DNA from 2 places in the Nonomuraea helvata genome. Region 2 is predicted to be linked to the other one. Evidence: predicted binding sites of a transcription regulator. Region 2 holds the regulator's gene; the other holds the start of a gene.
What was found. The regulator HrcA, encoded in region 2, represses chaperone genes, less so after heat shock. The targets are predictions, from matches to a motif close to TTGGCACTCTCNNNNNGAGAGTGCCAA.
Positions count from the first base shown of each region.

Region 1: a site for HrcA is predicted at 1,537-1,563, ahead of groL (chaperonin GroEL). Genes of this name have one in related genera too.

Region 1 is NZ_BAAAXV010000009.1:2,662,983-2,670,180, forward strand. It holds gene thrC (threonine synthase) at 1-342, shown strand, start outside; gene ABD830_RS45760 (MoaD/ThiS family protein) at 367-642, shown strand; gene ABD830_RS45765 (cold-shock protein) at 887-1,087, shown strand; gene groL (chaperonin GroEL) at 1,672-3,297, shown strand; gene ABD830_RS45775 (YbhB/YbcL family Raf kinase inhibitor-like protein) at 3,377-3,907, opposite strand; gene ABD830_RS45780 (HelD family protein) at 3,988-5,997, opposite strand; gene ABD830_RS45785 (hypothetical protein) at 6,200-6,535, shown strand; gene ABD830_RS45790 (DNA repair helicase XPB) at 6,766-7,198, opposite strand, start outside.
Region 2 is NZ_BAAAXV010000001.1:2,236,189-2,243,386, reverse strand. It holds gene ABD830_RS10365 (styrene monooxygenase/indole monooxygenase family protein) at 1-325, opposite strand, end outside; gene hemW (radical SAM family heme chaperone HemW) at 416-1,636, shown strand; gene ABD830_RS10355 (DUF4870 domain-containing protein) at 1,633-2,439, opposite strand; gene ABD830_RS10350 (DUF3097 domain-containing protein) at 2,436-3,242, opposite strand; gene ABD830_RS10345 (hypothetical protein) at 3,260-4,030, opposite strand; gene hrcA (heat-inducible transcriptional repressor HrcA) at 4,189-5,202, shown strand; gene dnaJ (molecular chaperone DnaJ) at 5,214-6,353, shown strand; gene ABD830_RS10330 (16S rRNA (uracil(1498)-N(3))-methyltransferase) at 6,355-7,080, shown strand; gene ABD830_RS10325 (hypothetical protein) at 7,138-7,198, opposite strand, start outside.

The sequences.
Region 1 (7,198 bases), on a different contig from region 2:
ACCATCGCCAAGTCCCTGGCCATCGGCAACCCGGCCGACGGGCCCTACGTCCTGGACATCGCCCGGCGCACCGGCGGGGCCGTCGAGGACGTCACCGACCCCGAGATCGTGGCCGCGATCAAGCTGCTGGCCTCGACCGAGGGCGTGTTCGCCGAGACGGCGGGCGGGGTGACCGTGGGCGTGCTGAAGAAGCTCGCCGAGAGCGGGCGGCTCGATCCCGAGGCCGAGACCGTGGTCCTCAACACCGGCGACGGACTCAAGACGCTCGACGCGATCAGCGACGACGCCAAGCCCACGGCCGTGATCCGGCCCTCCCTCGACGCGTTCCGCGCGGCTGTCTGACAACCAGGAAAGGCGAGTTTAACCATGAGCGTTACTGTGCGGATTCCCACCATTCTGCGCACGTACACCGGGGGTAACGCGGAAGTCAGTGGCGAGGGCGCGACTCTTCGTGACGTCCTCATCAAGCTCGACTCCGACTACCCGGGGATCGGCGCGAGAATTTTGGATGAATCGGGCAAGATTCGTCGTTTCGTCAACGTTTACGTTGGGGAAGAGGACGTCCGATTCGCCGAGGGGCTCGACACTGCAGCCCCTGAGGGCACTCAGATCTCTATCATCCCGGCGGTCGCCGGCGGCTGAGTGCTATAGATCACATCCTTGAAGGCGCCCCTAGTGGGCGCCTTCTGCTTTTCCAGGGCAAATGAACGTTTCATGGAGCTTGGATGCGGAGAAATGCTTCTTTTGTGGATTGACTCTGTTGCCAAACCCCGTGCCACAGGTATGGTCGAGGGCGATCGTCTGGCTGATTTTCCGTTATGTCAGTCGATTACGGGTCTCGCGGAGGAATGGGCGAGATCTGTGGGCCCAGTAAGAGGAGTCGGAAGTGGCGCAGGGCACCGTCAAGTGGTTCAACGCGGACAAGGGCTACGGCTTCATCGCGGTAGACGGTGGTAAGGATGTATTCGTCCATTACTCAGCGATACTGATGGACGGGTACAGAGCTCTCGAACAGGGGCAGCGCGTCGAGTTCGAGATCACGCAAGGCCAGAAGGGTCCCCAGGCAGAGGCCGTTCGCGCGGTCTGACACGCCCCACCTGGTATGCACCGGCAGGATCGCGCGGTAGCGCAGTCCGTGCGAGCCTGCCACCTTTCTTTCGTCGACTCGGGTGCGGCGAGCTACATGGGGCAGCTCGCCGCGCTCTGTTCATGGCCTCTGCTCCGCAGAGGCGCGCTCGGTCGCTTTGAGCCGTTGCCTTCCCTCGTCACTCCGGTCGCTACGCTCCCTGCGTTCCTCAGTCCAGGCAACGGCGCTCCCTCGCTCTGTTCATGGCCTCTGCTCCGCAGAGGCGCGCTTGGTCGCTTTGAGCCGTTGCCTTCCCTCGTCACTCCGGTCGCTACGCTCCCTGCGTTCCTCAGTCCAGGCAACGGCGCTCCCTCGCATGTTCAGGGGGTCGGCGCCTCCCCACCAGGGAAGGAACACCCGGGGGGTGGGCTCTCGCTTGCACTCGGCAGGGTAGAGTGCTAAACAGTTCGTTGGCACTCTCTGATGCAGAGTGCCAACGATTGGATCGGGACGATGGGGTCTGCCGAAGGAGACGCTGACCCATGCCGTCGCGGGCGTCGGCTCGGTCCACGACAAGCCACCCTGCATCTGGGAGGTCTAGCCTTATGGCAGCCAAGATGATCGCGTTTGACGAGGACGCCCGGCGCGGTCTCGAGCGCGGTATGAACCAGCTCGCCGACGCCGTCAAGGTGACCTTGGGTCCCAAGGGCCGCAACGTCGTGCTGGAGAAGAAGTGGGGCGCTCCCACGATCACCAACGACGGTGTGTCCATCGCCAAGGAGATCGAGCTCGAGGACCCCTGGGAGAAGATCGGCGCCGAGCTGGTCAAGGAAGTCGCCAAGAAGACGGACGACGTCGCGGGCGACGGCACCACGACCGCCACCGTGCTCGCCCAGGCGCTGGTGCGTGAGGGTCTGCGCAACGTCGCCGCCGGCGCCAACCCGATGGCTCTGAAGAAGGGCATCGAGGCCGCCGTCGAGCGCGTCAGCGAGGAGCTCTCCAAGCTGGCCAAGGACGTGGAGACCAAGGAGCAGATCGCCTCCACCGCCTCCATCTCCGCCGCCGACCCCGAGATCGGCTCGCTCATCGCCGAGGCGATGGACAAGGTCGGCAAGGAAGGCGTCATCACCGTCGAGGAGAGCAACACCTTCGGCCTCGAGCTCGAGCTCACCGAGGGCATGCGCTTCGACAAGGGCATGACGTCGATGTACTTCGTCACCGACTCGGACCGCATGGAGGCCGTGCTCGAGGACCCGTACATCCTGATCGTCAACAGCAAGGTCTCGGCCAACAAGGACCTGCTGCCGCTGCTCGACAAGGTCGTCCAGTCGGGCAAGCCGCTGCTGATCATCGCCGAGGACATCGAGGGCGAGGCCCTGGCGACCCTGGTCGTCAACAAGATCCGTGGCCTGTTCCGCTCCGTGGCGGTCAAGGCTCCGGGCTTCGGTGACCGCCGCAAGGCCATGCTCAACGACATCGCCATCCTGACCGGCGGCCAGGTCATCGCCGAGGAGGTCGGTCTCAAGCTCGAGAACGCCACCCTCGACCTGCTCGGCCGCGCCCGTAAGGTCGTGGTGACCAAGGACGAGACCACGATCGTGGACGGCGCCGGTGACGCCGAGCAGATCGCCGGCCGGGTCAACGAGATCCGCGCCGAGATCGAGCGCACCGACTCCGACTACGACCGCGAGAAGCTCCAGGAGCGCCTGGCCAAGCTGGCCGGCGGCGTGGCCGTCATCAAGGCCGGCGCCGCGACCGAGGTCGAGCTGAAGGAGCGCAAGCACCGCATCGAGGACGCCGTGCGCAACGCCAAGGCGGCCGTCGAGGAGGGCATCGTGCCCGGCGGTGGCGTGGCGCTGCTGCAGGCCGGCGCCAAGGCGTTCGACAAGCTCGAGCTCAACGGTGACGAGGCCACGGGCGCGGCGATCGTGCGCAAGGCCCTCGAGGAGCCGCTGAAGCAGATCGCCGTCAACGCCGGCCTCGAGGGCGGCGTCGTGGTGGAGCGCGTTCGCAACCTCACCCCGGGTGAGGGCCTGAACGCCGCTTCCGGCGAGTACGTCAACATGTTCGAGGCGGGCATCCTCGACCCGGCCAAGGTGACGCGCTCCGCGCTGCAGAACGCCGCTTCCATCGCGGCGCTCTTCCTCACCACCGAGGCCGTCATCGCGGAGAAGCCCGAGAAGACCCCTGCCGCTCCGGCCATGCCGGGCGGCGGCGACATGGACTTCTAGGTCTCTCCTCGCCGCAAGAGCGAAGGGCGGTCCGGGTCTTCCCGGGCCGCCCTTGTGCGTCTCATGACAGATCCGCTGGTCATACCCCGTAGACGGGAATGATGTGGCCGCGGGCCAGGGTGTTGGCGGTGATGTTGAAGCCCACCACCGCCGCGCTGACGTCGCCGTCCACGCCCAGCTTGTCGACCCCCAGCGCGTGGACCGTGAAGACGTAGCGGTGCGGGGCGCCGGGAGGCGGGGCCGCGCCGCCGTACTCCTTCTTGCCGTAGTCGTTGCGGGCGTGGACCGCCCCGGCGGGCAGGCCCTTGAACTCGGGGCCGGTGCCCGCGCCCCCGGGCAGCTCGGTCACGGAGGCAGGCAGGTCGAACAGCAGCCAGTGCCAGAAGCCGCTGCCCGTGGGGGCGTCGGGGTCGTAGCAGGTGACCGCGTAGCCACGGGTCTCGGCGGGCGCGCCCGACCAGCGGAGATGGGGCGACTGGTTCTGGCCCGTCATGCCCCAGTCGTTGAAGGCGTGGAGGTCGCTCAGCCTCTCGCCGTCCCGGACGTCGTCGCTCTCGACCACGAGCGCGGGAACCGACGGCAGGTATTCGTGTGGCAGCGGTGCGGGCACGGCATCCTCCTAGGGTGAGAGCTGCTTGCCCAGCCATCCTAGAAGCGGCCGTGCCCGCCGCCGGTCAGGTGATCGCGCGGCTACGTCGGCAGCTGCGCGGGCAGCGGCTTGTCGTGCAGGACCGTCAGCGACGTCACCGCTCGGGTCAGCACCACGTACAGTCTGGCCAGGCCCCGGGGCTCGGCCGCGACGATGTCCGCGGGCTCCACGACGATGACGTGGTCGTACTCCAGGCCCTTGGCCAGGGTCGCGGGGACGATCAGCAGGCGGTGCTCCTCGGCGGAGTCCGGGTCGAGCACGGCATGGGGAACGCCGGCCAGCGCGCGCGAGACGTCGGCGACCAGGGCGTCCGGGACGATGACGCCGATGGAGCCCTCTTTGGCCAGGGCCTCCGCGGCCGCCTCCGCGACCGAGCCGCCGGGACGCACGGTGAGCGAGCCGACGCCCGGGCGGAGCGAGCGGGGCGCGGCCAGGTCGGGGGCGATGGAGGGGAGCAGGTGGGCAGCGTAGTCGAGGACCTCCCTCGGCACGCGGAAGCCGAGCGTCAGCTCGGTCACCTCGCCCTCGCGCTGGCCCAGGTGCTCGAGCACCGACTTCCAGGAGCTGGTCGACCACGGGGTCGTGCCCTGGGCCAGGTCTCCGAGTACGGTGGCCGAGCCGTTGCGGCAGCGGCGGCCGAGCGCTCTCAGCTGCATCTCCGAGAGGTCCTGGGCCTCGTCCACCACCAGGTGGCCGAGGGACGGGGTGCGTTCCATCAGGTCGCGGAGCTCGTCCAGGAGCGCGGCGTCAGCGGCCGACCATTTGGCGGACTTCCAGCTCCGGTACGGCTTCCGCCAAATGAGCATTTCTTGCTCTTCAGGCGACAAATCGGATTTAGCTGCTTTGACGGCTGCAGCGAGAAATTCCGGGTCGGAGAGCAGGCGATAAAGGACCTGTTCTGGCGTTAGTTTTGGCCAGACCGTATCCACGAGCTGCTTCACCGGTTTCGACCTGGCCACGGCGTCCTGCACTCGGTCGTCGGGCGATTCGCCGCGCTGCTCCATTCGCACCAGCACCATATGGGCCAGTCGCTGGGCCAGCGCCGCCCGGCCCGGGTTGTATCGCGTCGTGCCGCGCAGGGAGGCGACGATCTCGCGTACCTCGTAGTCGGCCACCCGGAAGCGGTACGCCCCCTTCGTGAAGACGATGCCCTCCTCCGGCTTCACGATGTGCAGCCAGAGCGCGCGCTCGAGCACCGGCGCCATCCTGGCGTCGCCCTTCACGGCCGCCACCATCGGGTCCTCCGGCGCCGCGTGCTCGCCGAGCAGTCCCGCGACCGTGGTCTGGTCGACCTTGACCTCGCCGAGCGCGGGGAGCACGGAGGAGATGTAGGAGAGGAAGGCGCGGTTGGGTCCGACGATCATGACGCCGGCCCTGGCGAGGCGCTCGCGGTGGGTGAACAGCAGGTACGCCGCCCGGTGCAGGCCCACGGCGGTCTTCCCGGTGCCCGGGGCACCCTGGACGCATACCGTCTGGGCGAGGGCGGAGCGGACGATCTCGTCCTGGTCCGGCTGGATCGTGGCGACGATGTCGCGCATCGGGCCGGTTCGGGGGCGTTCGATCTCCTCGGTGAGGATCTTCGACGGGCCGATCTCGACGCCCTCGCCGAGCGGCTCGTCCTCGAACGCCGTCAGCGCGCCGCCGTGGTAGCCGAAGCGGCGCCGCCGTACGACGCTCATGGGGTCGGCGGGGCTGGCCTGGTAGAACGCCCGCGACACCGGGGCGCGCCAGTCGATGACCAGGGGCTTGCTGTGGCCGTCGTGCACGTGGCGGCGGCCGACGTAGATCGTGCTCGGGAGGTCGTCGTCCGAGGCGCGGTCCAGGCGGCCGAAGAACAGCGGCGTGTCGGGATGGTCGGCGAGCGCAGCCACCCGCTGGTCGAGGAGGGCCTGGAGGATCTGCTGCGAGACCCAGTCACCCGCCGCGTCGGCGGACAGCGACTGGGCGTGTGCGCGCATGGCCTTGAGCGCGGCTCTGGACTCTGCCAGGTGGGCCTGCTCGGCGGCGAGCACGTCGGAAGGTATGTCGGGAGCCAACTGGTGTCCGGGCATGCGAAAGCGCCTCCCTGGCTGGTTTCGGAGGTGGTAAAGGCAGCGAATCGGCCAGTCTAGTGGCGACTCTGGGCGGCTTCCAAAGCATTTACCGCCCGTGTCCGGCCCTGCGTCTGACGGACTTCTGTCCCGCACCGGCGCGGGAGGAGGTGCGTGGGGGACGGGCGGAGTAGCGGTCGTCCGGGCGGGGTAGGGACGGGTGGTGGCGCGGATTCAGCTGCGTTTCTCGCCGATCATCCCCACGATCGCGAGTTTCCTGCTTGCAGCCCTCTGGGCGCTGTCGGTGTTCGCGGACTGGGGCCTGGAGGCGTTCTGCGCGGGCGGCGAGTCCGCTTCGACGTGCTCACAACGTCTCGGCACGGTCTCCACGGTGTCAGGGCTGTTCGCCGTGCTCGCCGCCTGCTGCACGGTGGCCGCCTGGCTCCTCCCGTGGTCCAGGAACGACCCGCGCGCGTTCGGGCGGATCATGGGCGCGGGCGTGCTCTCCTGGATCGTCGCGGAGGGCGTGCTGTTCCTCGGCGGTCTGATGGTGCGATAGAAACCAGGCCCCAGCCCTCGGCGTAGCGAGCCCCCTCCGACTGGCCACTAACGGCCAATACCGAAAAAATCGGGCATATCAGGTGGGTTTGTCGGATCATGGGGGTATGTCGCAGGCGGCGTGATAGTACGCAGGTGAGGGGGGTGGTTCGATTGTCTTCGGCCCGAGGAGTCTCGTGGACGTGACGCCACGTTGAACATGCCTGGCCGCTCGAGGTGAGCGGCCGGGCATCACACCTCGCCGAACACGTCGTCAGCGTCGATGATCTGGTACGCGTACCCCTGCTCGGCCAGGAACCGCTGACGGTGCGCCGCGAACTCCTGGTCCACCGTGTCCCTGCTCACGATCGTGTAGAACCGGGCGCCCCCGCCGTCGGCCTTGGGCCGCAGCACCCGCCCGAGCCGCTGGGCCTCCTCCTGGCGTGAGCCGAACGTGCCCGACACCTGGATGGCGATGGCCGCCTCCGGCAGGTCGATGGAGAAGTTGGCCACCTTCGACACCACCAGCACCTGGATCTCCTTGTCGCGGAACGCCTGGTAGAGCCGCTCCCGCTCCTTGATCCGGGTCTCGCCCTTGATGACCGGCGCGTTGAGGTGCTCGCCGAGCTCGTCGAGCTGGTCGATGTACTGGCCGATGACCAGCACCTGCTCGCCGAGGTGGCGG
Region 2 (7,198 bases):
CCAGGTACGCGGGCAGCAGCAGCCGGAAGTCGACCGCGTGGAACGGCTCGGAGATCCTGCCGACGAACTCCAGCGGCGGATCCCCCTTGATCGAGAGCCTGGCGGAGCCCATCAGGCACCCTGGATCCCGGTAGTGCCCGATGCCCAGCTCCCGCTCCCGCGCCAGGGTGTGTCCCATCCTGCTCACCGTGTTGGGCAGGCGCCCCGAGCGCAGGGCATCGGCGTCGGCCTCGACGTAGAGCGTGGCGTCGATGCCGAGCTGCTGCAGGCGCAGCGCGAGGGTCAGGCCGGAGACGCCGGCGCCCACGATCCCGATGCCTGCCATGAGAGGACCCCTTCCAGCCGGTACGGCACCAGTGGACACCGTGGGAGTCGCCGTTCGATAGCACTCCGGTGAACCCGGCAAACTGGAAGCGTGCCATCCACCCTGCCTGACGGCGATCCCGCGCCCACCACGGGCGAGCTGCCCGACAGCGCCCTGAAGGGCCTCGGCGAGCGGCCGTTCGGCTTCTACGTGCACGTGCCGTTCTGCGTGACCCGCTGCGGCTACTGCGACTTCAACACCTACACCGCCGCCGAGCTGGGCCCCGGCGCCTCGCAACGGGACTACGCGGACACGGTCGTCGAGGAGATCCGCCTCGCGCGCCGCGTCCTGGGCGCGGCCGACCTGCCGGTGGAGACGGTGTTCTTCGGCGGCGGCACGCCCACGCTGCTGCCTCCGGAAGACCTGTCCAGGATCCTGGCCGCGATTGACTCGGAGTTCGGGCTGCGGCCGGGGGCCGAGGTGACCACCGAGGCCAACCCCGAGTCCGTGGACCCCGCCTACCTCGACAAGCTCCGCCGGGGCGGCTTCAACCGGGTCAGCTTCGGCATGCAGAGCGCACGCGAGCACGTGCTCCAGGTGCTCGACCGCCGGCACACCCCCGGCAGGGCGGCGGCGGCCGTACGGGAGGCCAGGCAGGCCGGGTTCGAGCACGTCAACCTCGACCTCATCTACAGCACACCCGGCGAGTCCGACGACGACTGGCGGGCCTCGCTGGCCGCCGCGATCGAGGCCGGGCCCGACCACGTGTCGGCGTACTCGCTGATCGTCGAGGAGGGCACCAGGCTGGCGGTCAGGATCAGGCGCGGCGAGCTGCCCATGCCCGACGACGACGTGGCCGCCGACCGCTACCAGATCGCCGACGAGCTGCTGTCGCAGGCCGGGTTCGGCTGGTACGAGGTCTCCAACTGGGCCACCTCCGAGCAGGCGCGCTGTCGCCACAACCTGCTCTACTGGACCGGCGGCGACTGGTGGGCCGCCGGGCCCGGCGCCCACAGCCACGTCGGCGGCACCCGCTGGTGGAACGTCAAGCATCCGGCCGCCTACGCCCAGCGCCTGGCCGCCGGCGCCTCGCCCGCCCACGCGCGCGAGGTGCTCGGCGACGACGACCGGGCGGCCGAGCGGCTGATGCTGGAGCTGCGGCTGTCGTCCGGCTACCCGCTGGCCGAGGTGGCGCCCGCCGCACGCCCGGCCGTGGCGAGCGCCCTGGCCCGCGGGCTGCTGGAGCCCGGGCCGTTCAGGTCGGGCCTGATGGTGCTCACGCTCCAGGGGCGGCTGCTGGCCGACGCCCTCGTCAGGGATCTGCTGGTCTAGGTGATCATGCGGATGGAGAACGGGTAGCGGTACCTCTCGCCCCGGTTGGTGGCTATGGCGGCCAGGATGTGGAAGATCAGGGACAGCACCCAGATGACCGGCAGCAGGAGCAGGCCGATGAAGACGAACGCCAGGACGAAGGCGATGACGTAGCCGATGAACATCGTGATCTGGAAGTTGAGCGCCTCCGCCGCCTGATCCCTGACGTAGGGGGACTCGTCCTTCTTCATCAGGTAGATGATCAGCGGGCCGATCCACGAGACCAGCAGGCCGAGCAGGTGCGAGAGCATCGCCATGGTGGTGTCGTCGGTGCCCGGGCGGGGGCCGAACCTGCCGGGGACGTACGGCTCTCCCGGGGGCACGGCATATCCGTAGCCGGGCTGCGGCGGCGGGCCGTAACCGGGCGGGGGAGGGGCGTAGCTCGGGGGCTGCTGGCCATAACCAGGCTGGCCGTAGCCGGGCTGACCGTATCCGGGCTGGCCATAACCGGGCTGCCCGTAACCCGGCTGCCCGCCGTAGCCAGGCTGTCCGTAGTTCGGTTGTCCATAGCCGGGCTGGGATCCGGGTTGCTGCCCGTACCCGGGCTGGGATCCGGGTTGCTGCCCGTACCCGGGCTGGGATCCGGGTTGCTGCCCGTACCCGGGCTGGGATCCGGGCTGCTGACCGTAGCCGAGCTCGGAGCCGGGCTGCTGTCCGTAGGCCGGCTGCTGAGGGCCGGAGCCCTGGCTGGGCGGGATGTCAGACGGTGGGACGAAGCGGGTGGCGTCGTCGTCCGGCGCCGGCTGCGGCGGGTCCTGGCTCATGATGCCTCCGTAACGAAGTCGATCAGTTCCTCGACCCGGCCGAGGAGTTCCGGCTCCAGGTCTGCGTACGTGGAGACGGCGCCGAGGATCCGCCGCCACGCCTCCGCGGGCTCCATGCGCCAGCCCAGGGCGGCGATCACGCCCTCTTTCCACGGCACCCCGCGCGGGACGGCGGGCCAGGCCGGGATGCGCAGCACGGACGGCTTGACCGCCTCCCAGATGTCGACGAACGGATGCCCCACGACGAGCACGTCCGGCGAGGTGATCTCGGCCGCGATCCTGCTCTCCTTGGACCCGGGCACGAGATGGTCCACCAGCACCCCCAGCCGGCGCCGCGGCTCCGGGCCGAACTCGGCCACGATGGCTGGCAGGTGGTCCACGCCTTCCAGGTATTCGACCACGACCCCCTCGACCCGCAGGTCATGGCCCCAGATCTTCTCCACCAGGGCGGCGTCGTGCACGCCCTCCACGTAGATCCGGCTCTCCCTCGCGACTCTCGCCCGCAGCCCCTCCACGGCGATCGAGCCGGACGCGCTGCGCCTGGGGGCGGCGGGGGCCGCCGCCGGGCGTACCAGCGTCACGGGCCTGCCCTCCAGCAGGAACGCGGCGGGCGCGAGCGGGAACAGCCGGCGTTTGCCGAACCGGTCTTCGAGCGTCACGGCCTCCTTGTCGCAGGCCACCACCGCGCCGCAGAAGCCGCTGTCGGCGTCCTCCACGACGAGGTCCAGCTCGGCGGGCACTTTGGGGATCTTGCCCTTCCCCGGCCGCCGCCAATTTCCCGCCAGCACATCGCCCTCGTACACACGGGGACCGTAGCAAATCACCCGGTGACCGCAAGGCGCTTGCGCGCGCCGCTGCGGCGGACCAGGACGACGATCGTGCCGATGACGGCGACGAGCAGCCCCGCGCCCGGGATCAGGAGGAGCGCGGCCACACCGCCGGCGATCCCGCCCGCGGCCGAGGCCAGTGGACGGCCCACGCCGTAACGCACGTCGGCCTGCTCCTGGGTGGTGCAGGTGAGCTGGTAGTCGCCCTTGGACGGGGCGTTGATCACGAAGAGCTCCACCCAGGTGACGGATCCGGACGTGACCGTCTGCCTGCCCGTGGTCTTGGCGAGCTTGGCCTGGCCGGAGATCTCGCACACGTAGTTGACCTGCGTGTCGCTGGAGAGGTAGACCGCGGGCCGGTCTGCCGGGTCGACCGGGATCGTCACGCTTTCGCCGGCCGCGAACGTCCTGCTCGGGGCTATGTCGCTCACGCTGCTCACCAGGCCCGTGGAGAACACCACGACACCGGCGATCGCGCACACGACGAAGACGCCCCAGACGAGCCCGATCCACCACAGGCGCGGCTTGATGGCTTTCGAGTCGATTCGAGGGGGAAATTGGGGTTGTTGGCCGTATTGTCCGTACTGAGGAGGTGGGCCGTAGTGGGGCGGTGGGCTGTACTGCGGTGGCGGGCCGTACTGCGGCGCAGGCCCGTACTGCGGCGGAGGCTGCCCGTGGCCCGGCTGGGAACCGGGCTGGGGGCCGTAACCCGGCTGGGAGCCGGGCTGCGGGCCGTACGGCGGAGGGGGTGAATTGTCGCTCATGCCGGCAAGTGTGGTACTTGCCCCTTGTAAGAAGCTAGGAGCCAGGTTGCGACCTGCTGTTATCGCACCTTGTGGGCGAGAGCCGTACACTTGGCACTCAGGAACTCAGAGTGCTAGATGGTTGCGTTCCTCAAATGGCAGAGGCAGGAGGTGAGCACGTGCTCGACGATCGGAAGCTGGCGGTGCTCCGCGCCATTGTCGAAGACTACGTGTCCACCAACGAACCGGTGGGCTCCAAGGCGCTCGCCGAGCGCCACAACCTGAAGGTCTCCCCCGCGACGGTCAGGAACGACATGGCCGCGCTGGAGGAGGAGGGTTACATCACCCAGCCGCACACCAGCGCGGGCCGCGTGCCGACGGACAAGGGCTACCGCCTGTTCGTCGACCGGCTCTCGCAGGTCAAGCCGCTGTCGGCGGCCGAGCGCAGGGCGATCGAGACGTTCCTCGCGGGCGCGGTCGACCTCGACGACGTGGTCACCCGCACGGTCCGGCTGCTCGCGCAGCTGACCAGGCAGGTGGCGGTCGTGCAGTACCCGACGCTGACGCGTTCGACGGTCAGGCACGTCGAGCTGGTGCCGCTCAACGAGCGGCGGGTCATGCTCGTGCTGATCACCAACACCGGCCGCGTCGAGCAGCGGGTGATCGAGCTGCCCGAGGACGTGGATGACACCCGCGTCGCCCACCTGCGCGCGGTGTTCAACGCCTCCCTCGACGGCTGCGGCCTGAGCAACGTGCCCGAGCTGGTCGCCGACCTGCCCGAGCGGCTGCCCGCCGAAGACCGGCCCGCGGCGGCCACGATCCTGTCGGTGCTGCTGGAGACGCTGGTCGAGCGGTACGACGAGAAGATCGTGTTCGCCGGCGCGGCGAACCTCGCGGGCGCCGACTTCGCGACCGGCCTGCGTGACGTGCTCGAGGCGCTGGAGGAGCACGTCGTGCTCATGCGGCTGCTGGGCGAGACTTCCAACGACACCCCGTCCGCGCTCACCGTGCGCATCGGCTCCGAGAACCCCTACCTGCGGGGGACATCCATCGTCGCGACCGGATACGGTTCTGGCGACAACCAACTGGCCCGGCTCGGCGTGCTGGGACCGACGAGGATGGACTACCCAGTTACGATGGGCGCCGTGCGCGCGGTGGCACGCTACGTCAGCCAGATCCTGGCTGCATCATAAGAGGTCGATAAGTGGCAAACAGCGACTACTACGCCACCCTCGGGGTGCGCCGTGACGCCAGTCAGGACGAGATCAAGAAGGCGTACCGCCGCCTGGCCCGCGAGCTGCATCCCGACGTGAACCCTGATCCTGAGACCCAGGAGCGGTTCAAGGAGATCACGCAGGCCTACGAGGTGCTGTCCGACCCGAACAAGCGCCAGATGTACGACCTGGGTGGCGACCCGTTCGGCGGAGCGGGAGCAGGCGCGGGCGCCGGTGGCTTCGGAGCGGGCTTCCCGTTCAGCGACATCATGGACGCCTTCTTCGGCACCGCGGCGGGCGCCAGGGGGCCGCGTTCGCGTGCCCGCAGGGGGCGCAACGCCACCATCCGGGTCGAGCTGGACCTGCGCGAGACGGCGTTCGGCACCACCCGCGAGCTGGTCGTCGACACGGCCGTGCTCTGCGAGGTCTGCCACGGGGCGGGCGCGGCGCCAGGCACGCATCCCGACACCTGCGACATGTGCAGCGGGCGCGGCGAGATCTCCCAGGTCACCCGGTCGTTCCTCGGCCAGGTCATGACCTCGCGGCCGTGCCCGCAGTGCGGCGGGTTCGGCACCATCATCCGCCACCCCTGCCAGGAGTGCTCCGGCGACGGCCGGGTGCGCACCCGCCGTACGATCAAGGTCCGCATCCCCGCGGGCGTCGAGGACGGCACCCACATCCAGCTCGCCGGCGAGGGCGAGGTCGGCCCCGGCGGCGGCCCGCCCGGAGACCTGTTCCTGGAGATCGTCGAGCGTGCTCACGAGATCTTCGAGCGGCGCGGTGACGATCTCCACTGCACCGTGCAGATCCCGATGACGGCCGCCGCGCTCGGCACCATCCTGGCGGTCGAGACGCTCGACGGCTCCGAGGAGGTCGACGTCCGCCCCGGCACGCAGTCGGGCCAGGTCATCACCATGTTCGGGCGGGGCGTGCAGCGGCTCAACGAGTCCGGCCGCGGCGACCTGCTGATCCACGTCAACGTCGAGACCCCGACCCGTCTCGAGCCGGCGCAGGAGGAGCTGCTGCGCGAGTTCGCCAAGCAGCGCGGCGAGGAGCGGCCGCCGGGCAAGTTCGCCCCCGGCCAGCAGGGCTTCTTCTCCCGGCTGCGCGACGCCTTCAACGGCAGGTGACGTGACCGTCCCGGTGTTCCTGTCCGAGGAGCTGGACGGGCCCGAGCTGACGCTCGCCGGTCCCGAGGGACGGCACGCGGCCTCCGTGCGCCGTCTGCGGGCCGGTGAGCGGGTCGATCTGACGGACGGCGCCGGTACGGTCGCCGAGTGCGTCGTGCGCGAGGCGCTGAAGGACTCACTCAGGCTCGACGTGCTGCGCCGCTACGAGGTCGAGCCGCCCGAGCCGCGGTTGGTCGTCGTCCAGGGGCTGCCCAAGGGCGACAGAGGTGAGCTGGCGGTCGAGATGATGACCGAGGCGGGCGTCGACGTCATCGTGCCGTGGGCGGCCTCGCGCAGCATCACGCAGTGGAAGGGCGACAAGGTCGCCAAGGCGCTGCACCGCTGGCGCTCCACCGCTCGTGAGGCGGGCAAGCAGGCCCGCAGGTTCCACCTCCCCGAAGTGACGGAGCCCGCCACCACCGCGCGGGTCGAGAAGCTGCTGGCGGGCGCTGCACTGGGGCTGGTGCTGCACGAGGAGGCGGCCGAGCCGCTGTCCGGCGTGGCGCTGCCCGCGTCGGGCGACATCGTGGTGGTCGTGGGGCCCGAGGGAGGCGTCTCGGAGGAGGAGCTGGCCGGGTTCCGGGCGGCCAGGGCGGTGTCCGTGCTGCTGGGGCCGACGGTGCTGCGTACGTCCACGGCGGGGGTGGCGGCGGCCTCCGTGCTGCTCACGCGTACCGGACGCTGGTAGAGCCCCTCTCAGGGGCGACTGCGTACCGGACTCTGGTAGAGCCCTTGGAGGCGACGGTCAGGGCGTCGTGTGGGAGGCGTCCACCAACGGGCTGGTCACGTCGGCGGGGGTCTCGGTG